Linked DNA regions of Pigmentibacter sp. JX0631. The protein of the gene in region 1 interacts with the protein of each later gene in a pairwise test. Links are inferred from orthologs where the notes say so. Each region holds a gene or a part of one and is shown on either strand. Other genes may lie near its edges.

The links.
Region 2: the proteins of QEJ31_RS02450 (region 1) and mrdA interact in binary tests that used the Escherichia coli proteins (3 or more experiments, as listed by UniProt). The link is inferred for Pigmentibacter sp. JX0631 from one-to-one orthologs.

What each region holds. Positions count from the first base shown.
Region 1 is NZ_CP123622.1:573,109-580,027, forward strand. Bases 1,750-4,854 are described here. They hold QEJ31_RS02450 (PBP1A family penicillin-binding protein), read right to left. Parts: upstream 4,525-4,854; coding sequence 1,975-4,524; downstream 1,750-1,974. Other genes in these bases: QEJ31_RS02445 (inositol monophosphatase family protein), read left to right, coding at 1,750-1,978; QEJ31_RS02455 (hypothetical protein), read left to right, coding at 4,786-4,854. Outside these bases: QEJ31_RS02440 (Rnase Y domain-containing protein), read right to left, coding at 1-1,012; more of QEJ31_RS02445, read left to right, coding at 1,157-1,749; more of QEJ31_RS02455, read left to right, coding at 4,855-5,853; gloA (lactoylglutathione lyase), read left to right, coding at 5,868-6,275; QEJ31_RS02465 (hypothetical protein), read right to left, coding at 6,278-6,919. UniProt on the Escherichia coli protein: Cell wall formation. Synthesis of cross-linked peptidoglycan from the lipid intermediates.
Region 2 is NZ_CP123622.1:330,691-337,427, reverse strand. Bases 1-2,923 are described here. They hold mrdA (penicillin-binding protein 2), read left to right. Parts: upstream 1-408; coding sequence 409-2,439; downstream 2,440-2,923. Other genes in these bases: rodA (rod shape-determining protein RodA), read left to right, coding at 2,443-2,923; QEJ31_RS01435 (hypothetical protein), read left to right, coding at 1-387. Outside these bases: more of rodA, read left to right, coding at 2,924-3,564; QEJ31_RS01420 (hypothetical protein), read left to right, coding at 3,575-3,760; QEJ31_RS01415 (crossover junction endodeoxyribonuclease RuvC), read left to right, coding at 3,773-4,354; QEJ31_RS01410 (hypothetical protein), read left to right, coding at 4,309-5,520; QEJ31_RS01405 (M1 family aminopeptidase), read right to left, coding at 5,464-6,737. UniProt on the Escherichia coli protein: Catalyzes cross-linking of the peptidoglycan cell wall. Responsible for the determination of the rod shape of the cell. Is probably required for lateral peptidoglycan synthesis and maintenance of the correct diameter during lateral and centripetal growth.

The DNA.
Region 1 (6,919 bases):
TTCTATAATTTAAGGAGCCAATCAATTTTAATATTTCTGGATGCATATCATGTGGTAATCCAAGTCCTTTTATTGCTTCCTCACCAATTTTAAAAATATATTTATCTATATTTTTTCGATTTCGTTCAAAGATATTTTGAATTTTATCTTCAGAAAAAATATCTTTGCTTAAAATTTCCTCCAAAGTGAGTCTTATAACTTCTTTATCAACACCAGATCCTCCAGCAATTTTTAATACTGAAGGCAATTCTTCGTTAAAATTAAGGACGCTAATTGAAGAATCAGTTCCATTTATAAGAAAACGTACTATTGGTGACTCTTCATGAAAATGTTTAGTAAGAATTTCTTTTGAATTAACTGGTACAATAAAAGAAGATTTTGGCCAAATAAAATTAGGTTGATATCTTAAATAAACTGAATTTAAAGTGTCTCTGGCGAGTCTTTGAGATTCATTTTTCAAAAATTCAGAATTATCCATGAGCCATTTTGAAATTCCCAATTTTTCAGCAGCAACTAGTTCTTCAGACAATTCATGAAACAAATCATGTTTATTTTTACCCACTTTATTTTCAAGCATAGACTGATAATTATTATTTATTTCTAAGGTATTTTTATCTAGATGTTTGATATTTTCAACAGAATTATCTATATCATTCTTTTTCCTAGCAATTGCTTCTTCTTTTTTATCAAGCTCATTTCCCATTTTATCTAATTCTGATTGTTTTTCATTCAATTCTTGTTCATAGATTTCCTGATGAGCCAACAATATTTCACGTTCGCTATCAAGTTGTTCAGCATCGGCTTGATATTGTTCTTTAGTTGCAATTAATGCTTCTTCAAGAATCATTTTTCTTTGAACTTCTGCACTTTTTAAAATAGCTTCCATATTTTCTTTAACGGGGATCTCAGTAATATTTCCTAAAGAGCGACGGGCAAAAGCTTTTGCTAGAAAAAACCCGCAAGTCAAACCAATGAATGACGCTCCACAAATTGTGTATATTGACCAATGCATTTTAAAACCTTTTTATTTTTCATATTATGAAAGGACGACTCCTTTTACAGGCAATATACATTACCAGAGAGAGAAGCTACCTTTAGAACAAAGGTAGCACGGTTATCTCATTAGAGAAACTATATTCTATTTAGGAGAGAAATAATGAGCGCATCTCAACCCACAGAAGCTTTTATAACCCAAATAGCCCAACAAGCAGGAGAAATTACCCTTGAATATTTTGCAAAACGATTTAAAATTTCGGAAAAAAGCAATAATCAAGGGATTGTAACTGAAGCTGATCTTCATTCGGAAAAAGTAATTAAAGCAGAAATTCATAATTGTTTTCCATCTCACAGTATTTTAGCTGAAGAATCAGGATTAACAGAATATGCGAAAAAAGAAGATTTCGAACCCATCTGGATCATAGACCCATTAGATGGAACCACTAATTTCTCGAAAGGAAATCCATATTATTGCATTTCAATAGCCTTTGGTTTTTTAAAAAATAGAAGATTTTTATGCCAATTAGCAGCCATTTATCAACCAACTACAAAAACTATATTTTATGCTGAAAAAGAAAAAGGAGCATATTGTAATGGCCAAAAAATACAGGTTTCAACTTTAGAAGAATTGAAAATGGCTAGTATTTGCACAGGATTTAGTTCTAATAAAGGGAAAGATCTTGTTCCTCTTACAAAAACTATTGGCGAAATACAAAATAATTCATTGGGTTTAAGAATTAATGGAGCTGCAGCACTTGATCTAGCTAATACTGCAAAAGGTATGTTTCAAGGATTTTATGAAACTCCATTGGCTCCATGGGATACAGCAGCAGGAGCATTATTAATAATCGAAGCTGGAGGAAAAGTAACTAATTTCCAAGGAAATGAATTTTGTCCGCTACAAGATCGAGGTATTATTGCTGCAAGTTCTCAAATTCATGAAAGCTTATTTAATTTAATCAAAATAAATTACGCCAATTAATTGTGTTTTGATTTATCAAAACTTTGATTACTTACTTCTTGTTGGCTATTAATAGGATTACTACCATCATCTAAGGCTTCTTTAAAGTAACTACCACCAGTTTCGGTTCCATCTATTATAAAAACACCAATTGCATCACTTCCTGTTGAACGTTCTCCGGTATTTTTATCAATAGCTATTTCATGAATACCTGTGGGTCTTGTCCAATTTTTTAAAGAATAATTTTTAATTGCACCTTGCATCATTGTTTTCCAAATAGGTGCAGCCATTGCAGATCCCGTTCCTCCAGTTCCTAAAGTTTTAGAATTGTCGTCATATCCAATCCAAACTCCTCCAACTAGTTGCGAAGCAATTCCAAGGAACCATGCATCTGTATTTGCATTTGTGGTTCCTGTTTTTCCTCCAACATAATTTCCTAAACCTAAAACACCTTGTCCAGTTCCAATATGAACAGCTGTACGTAAGAGATCTAAAGTAACATATGCTGCCTGAGGTGAAATCATTTGCAATTTATCTATTTCATTCTCTTTTTCCACTGTTTTACCAGGAAGAAATGGAGCATCTTCAGGAAATTGTGGCTCGATTTTTAAGGGGAATATTTTTTCATTTTTTGCTGAATAAATGACTTCACCATTTCTGTCAACAACTTCATTTATATAAAATCCTAAAGTCATTTTTCCTGAATTTGGAAAAATAGAATAAGCTTGAACCATTTTAAGTAACGATGCAGTTCCTGCTCCTAATGCTACGCTCAAATCAGATAATGGCCAATTAAAACCAAAACGAGTTAAATGCTTTGTAACTTTAGATGGCCCCATAACGTGGTACAGAAAAATACTTGGAATATTATAGCTTAAAGCTAAGGATTGCATTAATGTTGTTCGCCCAGATTCTTTTCCGCCATAATTTTCAGGTTGCCATCCATCTAAATCTATTTTTGGACTGTCTATTTTTGAAGCAGGAGTAAATCCACAGTCAATTGCATAGGAATAGTAAAGAGGTTTTACGCTACTTCCCACTTGACGTTCTGCTTGAGTAGCACGATTAAATTGACTCACTAAAAAGTGTTCACCACCCACCATTGCAAGTATTTCACCGCTTTTTGAATCCATCACCATAGCAGCTGCTTCTATTCCAACTGTGTCAATTAAAGTATATCTAGCAAAACTCTCTTTAGATGGATTATTAAAATATTGTAAATATGAATTTAAAGTAAACATAAATTTTTTATCATTAACAATTCGTGATTGCATTTTTTTATTTAATTTTTGCACATGTATTTCATCACCAACTTTTAGAACATTGTTAATATCAGTATCTCCTGTTTCTTTGTTAATATCAGCATTTAGAGCCCACATGATGTCTTCTTCTAAAATGACACCAACACCTTTTTGAGTGGCTATTCCTACAGCTTGAATTTCTTCATTAATAAAAGTAACAATAGCTCTTTCTTCTTCATTTTCTTTTGGCTTTGATGAAATAAACTCTTTTAAATGTTGATTAAATGACGAACCATGTTGTTTAATTGGCCCTTTAAAACTTCTTCTTGATTGATATGCATCAGCAAAATTTTGTATTGCAATTTGAGTTGCATTTTGAATTTTGGAATTTAGAGTAGTATAAACAGTTAAACCACTTTTTCCTAAATTTTCTATTTCTAAATTATTTATTAATTGTTTTTTTACTTCTTCTACAAAATATGGAGCTACTTTATTATTTGGGGATTCAGCCCTATAAAAAATTAAATTTTCATTTACTGCTCTATCATATTGATTTTTTGTAATCATTCCAGTTTTGAACATTCTTTCTAAAACATATGACTGTCTTAATTTTGCCGCCTGGAAATTGTCATTCGGATCATACGCAGATGGAGCGGGAGTTAATCCAGCAATGAGAGCTGCTTCTGCAAGAGATAATTTCATATTATTTTTTCGAAAATAATTTTGCGCAGCTGCTTCCACTCCATAGGAACCGTTACCTAAATATATTGTATTCAAATATAATTCCAAAATTTTATCTTTTGGAAATGAATTTTCTATCTCATTTGATACAATTATATCTTTAATTTTTCTAATAATTGTTCTTTCTTTTGTTAGTAAAACATTTTTTGCCAATTGCTGAGTAATTGTACTTCCACCTTGTTTTTGATTTGAAAAAGTTACGAAATGTAAAAAAGCTCTTAAAAAACCTTTCCAATCAAGTCCATGATGATTATAGAACTCTGCATCTTCTGCTGCAATAAATGCGTTTTTTACAAATGGAGAAATCTCATTTATCAATACTGGGTAACGTCTTTCTTCAAAAATCTCTGCAATTTTAACACCATCTTGACTATAAATGACAGTGGGTAAAGCTGGTTCATAATTGTAAAGTTTTTCTAAATTTGGAAGTGTTCTTTTAATTTTTTTAAATTCATAAAAAGAAAACGAAGCTAACAAAACAAAAATAAGAATGATTAATATCTTATAATGTTTAACAATAAGTTTAGAATACTTGATAAAAAAGTTTACAAGTGGCAGAAGTTTCACCAATTTATCTTTTAGCATAATTCAAACCTTGTATTCATCTACAAAGATTTTAACGTCCAATCGTGCCCTCATGTTTCGGTTTTTTTTTCTAAAAAATAAGAATTAGTTAAATTTTAAGACTATGGGGAGAGAAGAATGGGTACAAGTTTATTTATTTTAGTTCTCAAACAGGGCAAAATAGTGCTAGTGTTTCAACATGAAAATACTTTAAATACTGTTAGATTTTCAGTTTTTGTAGTATTTTCAATAAATTCAATATAATTAATAGGATACCATACAATGAGCAGCCAAAATAACGACTCCAATCAAAAAGAACCTTCATCCTCACATTCACAGGAAGACCAAAGCTGCAAACACAATCCTTCTAAAAAATGTTGTAAATATGAAAGTGACCACCATCATCACGAACACGCTGGCTGCGGACACGACCACCACCATCACGAACATGCTGGCTGCGGACATGACCACCATCATCACGAACACGCTGGCTGCGGACACGACCACCATCATCACGAACACGCTGGCTGCGGACACGACCATCATCACGAACACGCTGGCTGTGGACACGACCACCATCATCACGAACATGAAAATTATAAACGGTATGAGTTTACGACAACAGAAATAGATAGTTTTTTAACTAAAAATATTGAAGAGCTTATTCATTTAGTAAATCACCAGTTAGAAAATGAAAATTTTGGCAAAGCAGTACCTATTTTGGAAATTATTGCTAAAAAACTTGAACAAAACAGCGATATTTCCAACGAAGAACAGAATAAACACAGAATTGAAACTCAGCATCATTTGGCGTTAACTTATGGAATTATTGGTGAACATTCTAACTCTATTCAATTTTGGAAAAAAGTAATCACACATTTAGAAAGTGAAGCTGATTTAAACGAACTATTAGAAGCTTATTATAATGCCGCTTTATCTTCGGAACAAGCTCGACTTGAAAATGATTTCATTTCTTATCTAAACAAGGGATTGACAAAAGCTGTACAAAATAATTTAAATGAATGGGAAGCGACTTTTGAACACGAACTAGCTATTTATTTCTTTGAAAAACAAGAATTAAGCATAAGTGAACAAAAACTTAATCGCTCAATTAAAATTTTTGAAGATAGTAACAATCAAGAATCTTTAGTTGCATCTTACTATTATCTTGCATACTTAAAAGAAAAGTTAGAACAAATTGAAGAGGCAAAGAGAATATACGAAAAAGCTTTAAATCTTTCTAAAAAAGAAGAAATAAGAGATTTCGTTGAAAATGAAAGAAGTTTGATAGAAGAAAGACTGGCTAATATCAATAAAAAAATTTTAAAAGCAAAATTAACTAACTTTTAATTAAAGGATTGTTTATGAAATATTTACACACAATGCTCCGAGTAAAAAATCTTGAAAAATCATTAGAATTTTATTGTAATGTTTTAAATTTTAAACTTCTTTCTAAAGATGAATTTAAAGAAGGTGAATTTACTTTGGCATTTTTACAAGCCCCTAATGATGAATCTAATGGACCTACCTTAGAACTTACTTATAACTGGGGAGTTGATCAGTATGAAATAGGAACTGCCTATGGGCATTTAGCCTTTGAAGTACCAGACATCTTTGAATTTCAAAAAAAATTACAAAAATTTGGACTTGATTTAAGTTGGGGGCCAAAAAAATCTCCGAGTGGAAAAAGATATATCGCTTTTATGATTGATCCTGATGGATATAAAATAGAATTACTAGAACCTCGCCCTTTGTCAGGAGAACTTAGTTAAATCTAACTAACGTTTTTCAAAATTTTCTTGAAATTTTTTACTAATTTAATTACTTCTTTTGAAAGTTCTCGTGATTTAGATACAACCATAAGACTATCAGAATGTTGAGTTAGTAAATAATTTTCAGGACAATCATCACGAAGTATTTTTATTATTTCTACTTCTTTCCTGTCTTTAAACTTTTCCCGCAAATCATTATAAACTAATTCATTATTATAACCTTCTGAATTATATAAAACTATTTCTTTTAAATCTAAGGGAAACCATTCAATTTGCGTTCCTAAATTTAAATCTATGTTTATTGCAGAAAAATTAATACCAATTGATTTTTGCATTACATAATAATTAGCAATACTTTGATTCATTGTAGGTATTATATTTAATATTTTTACTTCATTATTACAAATTTTACAATCAATTTGAATCAATCCTAAATCAAATCCAATTTTTGGTAAAATATGGATTAGTTTTTGAAATAGAAAGTCACTCTCTTCGTATTCTGCTGGAAATTGTGTTGTAATATTTAAAAATCTACCATCATCTAATAGAATATTTTCTCTTTTAAAAACTCCAGCTAAAATAATAGTGCCTTGTTCTGACTTTACAAAATGGACTGAATATTCATTTCCTATTACTTCTTCTTC
Region 2 (6,737 bases), 240 kb from region 1 along the record:
CAACATTTTTTACCATTAGCTTTAATTAAAATATTATTCATTGCAATTTTATTGCAAGTAAATTCATCAATACCAAATGGTTTTTACATTATGTATTTTTTGTTAATTATTGTATTTTCACATATTCTTTCAAAAATATTTTTATTCAACAGTTACTTTGGACAATTTTTTATTTTTTTGAGTCTGTTTTTTCTAAAATTTTTTCTTTTTTATTTTACAATACAAAACAGAGATTTTTTGACTTTAGTAGGTTTACTATCCATTTCATGGAAAGGCTTTATTTCTTCGCTAATTATCGCATTACCTTTATTTAAATTTTTAAACTTTATAGATTCATTTTTTGAATTTATTCCTTCTCATGATAAAAAGAAGTTAATAGATCTTTAAATTTATTATTGGAGTCGGATAATGCTTGATAATAGGTCAAGACAAGAGTCTGTTTCAGATCCAAATCGGAGAAATATTATAGTTTCCTGTTTTTTAGGAATTACAGCAGCTATTACAGCTCGTCTTTGGTATTTACAAATTATTAAAGGAACAGATTTTTCTGTAGCATCGGCAAGAAATAGAGTTAGAGAAATTACAAGACCTGCTCCAAGAGGACTTGTTTATGATCGAAATAGCCGTATTTTACTTTCAAATAGATTGTTTTTTGATTTAATTGTTATCCCTCAGTATCTGCAAAATAGACCGAAAACTCTTTCCATTGTTTCTGATTTATTTCATATACCAATTCAACAAATTGAAAGAAAACTTTTAGATTCACAGGCAAACCCAAAATTTGTGCCTGTTAGAATAAAAAGAAATTTATCTCTTCATGAAGTAGCCACTCTTGAATCTAATAAATTCTTTTTACCAGGAGTGGATGTGGATTCTGCACCTCGAAGAGATTACTTAGGTAATGAATCAGCGCATTTGTTTGGTTACCTTGGTGAGGTAACGGCAAAAGAATTAGATATTTTAAATTCACAAGTCTCTAATTATCAATATCGTGTAGGTTCTATTATTGGAAAAACAGGAATTGAAAGAAAATATGAAAAATATCTTCGTGGCGGAGAAGGGCGAGAAGCATTGCTTGTAGACGCATTGGGAAGGTTACAGGCTGACAACTCATTAGATATTTCTTTAAATTTGAGTAGACCCGCCCAAAGAGGAAATGATGTTTATTTAACAATTGATTCAGACTTGCAAAATGTTGCGACAGAAGCATTTCGGAACAAAAATGGAGCAGTATGTGCAATAGATCCAAATAATGGTGAAATTTTGGTATATCTATCTAATCCCAATTATAAATTAGCAATGTATCAAGATGGTTTAACTATGGAAGATTGGCAAAATTTAAGATCAAATCCATTTAAACCATTACTCGATAAAGTAACAGGTGGGGCATACCCCCCAGGTTCTACATTTAAAATTATTGTAGCCTTAGCAGCTCTTGAAGAGGGAATTGTTACTGCTGAAAGAAAATTCAATTGTCCAGGCTATTTTGTCTTAGGAAATGGGCGTTGGAAATGTTGGAAACATACAGGTCATGGGCCAGTTAATATGTCTGCAGCCTTGGAATTAAGTTGTGATGTTTATTTTTACAACGTTGGAAACTTAGTGGGAATTGATCGCATAGCAAAATGGGGAAAACTATTTGGATTAGGCGAGAGAACAGGTCTTGATTTAAATATGGAATTACCTGGAATTTCTCCTTCAACAGAGTGGAAACTGCGTACAAAAGGTCTTCCCTGGTTAAGTGGTGATACAATTAATGCTTCAATTGGACAAGGATTTAATTTGTGTACACCAATCCAAGTTTTAAACGCTTTTGCCGCTGTTGGTAATGGTGGTACTTTATATAAGCCACATTTTTTAAAGAAAATTATAGACAGTCAAGGAAAAGTAATTTTTGAAGAGAAACAGACAGAAATTAGAAAAATTAAAATAAATCCTGCCAATTTAGCAGTTGTAAAAAAAGGATTATTTGATGTTGTGCAATCTAATGTAGGAACTGCAAAAAGAGCACGTGTGGAAGGGTTTACCGTTTCAGGGAAAACAGGAACAGCGCAGACTTCGGCATTGAAATTTACCAAAGGTGTGAATCAAGAAGATGTTGCCTTTAATGCTCTAGATCATGCTTGGTTTGCTGCATATAGTCCAAGCGATACTCCTGAAATAGCAGTAGTTGTATTTAGTGAATACGACGGAGGGGGAGGTGGAGCCAATGCTGCTCCAATAGCGCAACAGATTATTGAAGCATTTTGGCGAAAAAAATTTCCTGAAAAATTTGCGAAGCCCGTGAAAAGCAGTTTGATACCGAGAAGACAAAAACCTATAATGGATAATAATTCAGAATTGCCAAATGAAAATATTCCTATGGAGCGTATTAATGAACAAAATCAAACTGATGGACAGCCATTAAATGAATCGGTTTTGCCTGAAGAATTGAGGTAAATTATGATTATATTTTCATTAATTAAAGATCGTTTTAAAGGAATGCCTTGGGGCATTGTTATTACAAGTTACTCAATTATTTGTATAGGACTTTATAATTTGTATAGTGCCACAAATGCTTTTTATTATCCTGCCCGATTTTATGATCAAATTATTTTTATTTTAATTGGTACTTTTGCGGCAATATTCTGGGGAGTTCTATTAGATATTAAAAATTTGGAACGTTTAAGTTTATTTGGATATATTTTAGTTTGCTTAATGCTTTTGGCTGTTGATATATTTGGACGTAGCGCAAAAGGAGCGGAGCGTTGGTTGGTTTTGGGACCAGTAAGAATTCAGCCGAGCGAATTTGTGAAGTTTGTTATTATATTAATTGTTGCAAGAAGCTTTAATTTAATGAAAGGTTTTTCTGATTTTTCTTTATTAAGTTTATGGAGACAAATTTTATTTATTGGTGTTCCTTTTCTGTTAATATTAGCACAACCTGATTTGGGAACGGCCAGTTTAGTATTGCTTATTTCAGGGCTACAAATTGCGACAATAAAAGTAAGAGGAAAAAGTATTTTAACCGTTCTATTCATAACTGTAACCTTATCTATATTGGCTTGGAACTTTATTCTTTATGACTATCAAAAACAGAGAGTGTTAACATTCATAAACCCAATGCTGGATCCTCGAGGTTCAGGGTATCACTCAATCCAAAGTATGATTGCCGTTGGGAGTGGAGGACTTTGGGGACAAGGTTTTGGACAAGGAACGCAAGCTAAATTAAATTTCTTACCAGAACGACATACCGATTTTGCGTTTTCTGTTTGGGCTGAAGAGCATGGTTTTATTGGTTGCCTGATTTTAATTTTTTTGTTTTCTATTTTAATTATTCAAATATTTCAAATAGCTGATAGAGCCAGAGATTCCTTTTCGGTATTGGCTACGGTTGGGGTTGGTGCATTTTTTCTTTTTCATTTTGTTATCAATATCAGCATGGTTTTAGGTGTCTTTCCGGTCGTTGGTGTTCCGCTGTCTTTTATTAGTTATGGCGGGACGCATATGGTTACTGCTTTGAGTTGCATTGGAATAGTAGTTGCCGTAGAAAGAAAAAGGTATTTATCAACAACATCTTTTTAAGAGGTTATTTGTGGTAGAAGAAGTGGTACAAGAAAAAAACTCAAAAATAAAAATATTATTTATTAGTGGATTTATTTTTACACTTATTTGTACATCTTTATATTTATTTTTAACTGCACTAGAAGATGAGCATAAAGTAGATCAGCCTCAACTTAATATTCATCAAAATCAAATAAGAACAGAAAAATTTCACTAGGTTAATATAGTAATGCGAATTTTAGGGATTGATCCAGGTACAAGAATGGCTGGATATGGTGTTATAGAAATACAAAATTCGGGAAAAATTTTGGCTGTTGCAGCTGGAGCCTGGGATTTAAATCCATCTCAAGAATTAGCTTCTAGATTAGCAACTTTAGCTATCGAATTTCGGCGTGTTGTTGCAGCGTACTCTCCAACACATTTATGTATTGAACTATCATTTTTGGCTGAAAACCCTAGATCGGCTTTATATTTAGGACATGCTAGAGGTGTGGTGCTGTCTGAAGCTCATCAATGTGGCTTGAAGATAAGTGAAATTAGCGCCACAGCAGCAAAAAAAATAATATCAGGCAATGGACGTTGTGATAAAAATGAAATTGCAAAAATTATGAGTTCATTATTGGGTTTTCAAATGCAATCTCTCCCACTTGATGCAACCGATGCGTTATCTATAGCCTGTGCAGATGCAATGCGACTAAAACAACAGTCTTTCCATCCAATGCATAAAAATGTTGCTAATGAAAAAAATAATAATATTTTAGAAGAATGGAAAAAATCGAAAAGACAAAGAAGAAAGTTACAGTTTTTTTAATGTTAAAAATTATATATTATTTCATTTTTATTTTTTTATTTTCTAATCTTTATGCAAATGATTTTAAGCAAGAATTAGATTCGGAAATAATATCATTCCCAACTAGATATAGATTATTTAAGTTAACGGTATATTCTCCTTTTACTGATCTTTCTTTTTCTATTGGTGACCGCGAATATAAAAAAAGTATTGAAAATATTTCAATTGGTCTTGTAAATAATGAAGCTGAAAATATTATTGGCCTTGGAATTAGCTTAGGACTTCTAAATGTTAAAAATAATTTTTATGGTTTTGGAATTTCATTAATTCAATTTACTGATGAAGTATTTAGCGGTTTCCAGTTAGGCTTATATTCGCAAACTAAAGAGCTAAATGGTTTCCAATTATCTCTTATTGCAAACTCAAATATCGTAAATGGATTGCAATTTAGCGGATTTAATTATGCCGAAGAAATAAATGGAGCTCAACTTTCATTTTCAACAAATTATGCAAGAAATTTAAAAGGAATACAATTTGGAATATATAATGATGCTGATGAGGTTTGTGGAGTTCAAATAGGAATAGTAAATAATGCTAAAAAAGTTTATGGATCGCAAATAGGATTTATAAATATAGCCGGAGAATCAAAAGGGTTATCGTTGGGAACAATTTTTTCAATGGATAAAACAAATGGCTTTTCAAAATTATATTTTGCTTCAGAAAATTATTTTCCCTTAAGCTATGGAGTAAAAATAGGTAGCAATTTGTTCTATAGTATTATTGAAGCTTCTCCTAAAAATTATGTTGTTAATAAAAAACTAGTGGGACTTTTTTTATTAAATAATAATTTTCTTACATTTCCCTTTGATTTAAATATTTCTTTTGGTATAGGAAGCCAGTTAAGTATAGATAAAGTATTTTTAGCATTAGAATTAAAATGGTTGAATATAGCGGAACAAGATGAAAGGGAATCAATTGGAGAGCATTTTTCTCTTCATTATTCTTTATTAACTGGATATAGAATATCAAAAGATGTAGAATCATTTTTGAAATTTTCTGTTTATAATATGGATATACCCGGAAAATTTCAATTACTTAATACAACAAATTACCTTCCAAACGAACAATATTTATTTACTCTTGGCTTTGGATTTCAAATGTTTCTTTTTGGGAGCGATCGGTTTTAATTTTTCTAGCACAAGTTTTATTTCTGTTAATTCATGTTGAATTTTTTGATACTTTTCTTTTAATTCATTTATTTCCAAGACTTTTTCAAAGTAGCTTTTTGTATCTAAGTTTTTGAGAAATTTTTGATAAGATCTCCTTGATCTTGGAATTAGCATTGATAAAATGCCATAATTTTTTCTTTGGTAAAATTTTCTAAATTGTGCATCATAATATGGATCTAACGAATTTGCCCAGATATCTGGTAAAGCTGAGGCAATCCGAATAGGAAATAAAGCTTCTGCAAAATAAATTAATGAAGGTCTTAGTTCTGATCTAATATTTGGATATTTGCTTGAAAGTTTGCTTAAAACTGTTAAAGCTCCAATATTTATTCGCCAATGTTGGGATATTTTTTCACAGAAAGGTTGTATTAATTTTAAGTGCTCAGGTTCACAAAATTCTGCAATTAAATTTAATGCAGCTTGTTCTAAAATTCCGTTAAAAGATGGTTTACTTAAAAAAGAAAATGCAAAATTTATTATTTTTTTTCTATTATCATCAGATCGTAAGAGTGAAGATTTTTGTGAAATTTGTTGGATAGAACGAATTGCGGTTTCTCTACAATTTAAAGTTTCTTTCTCATTTTCTGCAATAATTACTAATTTATCGAGCAGATTTATTTGTTTTATTTGTGATGAGTTAGCTTGTGCTGATATTAGTGCAGCTTTGGATAAAGGATGAGTGTCATTTAAAATTGTTAATAAATTTGCTCCATGAATTCGTCCTTCCTCACTAAGAATTTTATATGAAGAACTTCTTACTCTGAAGCTTTCTTCAGATTTTAGCCATTTTTCGATATGACTAAAATTTTCTTTATTATTATAATAAAGGCAGATATTTTTAGTAGCTAAAAATTTAAAATAAGAATATTTTGAATTTTGTTGTTTAAATATTTCTGAAATAAAAGATTCAGGAATTTTTTGGTTAACTTCTCCAATAATAGTTCCGTTCGGATCAAATATACAAAAAGACAATTTTTCTTTCAAAGGTATTGATATTTTTTTGTTTTTATCATCAATAATTATTTTAATTATTTCTTCTTTTTCACTGGAGTATTTTAAGTATATATTAGTTTCTAAATAAAATTCAGGAAATTCTTTAGAAATATTTTGTTTTTGAGAAATATTGATATTTATTATCGAAGTATCATACTTAGAAAACTCGCAAGAAACATCAA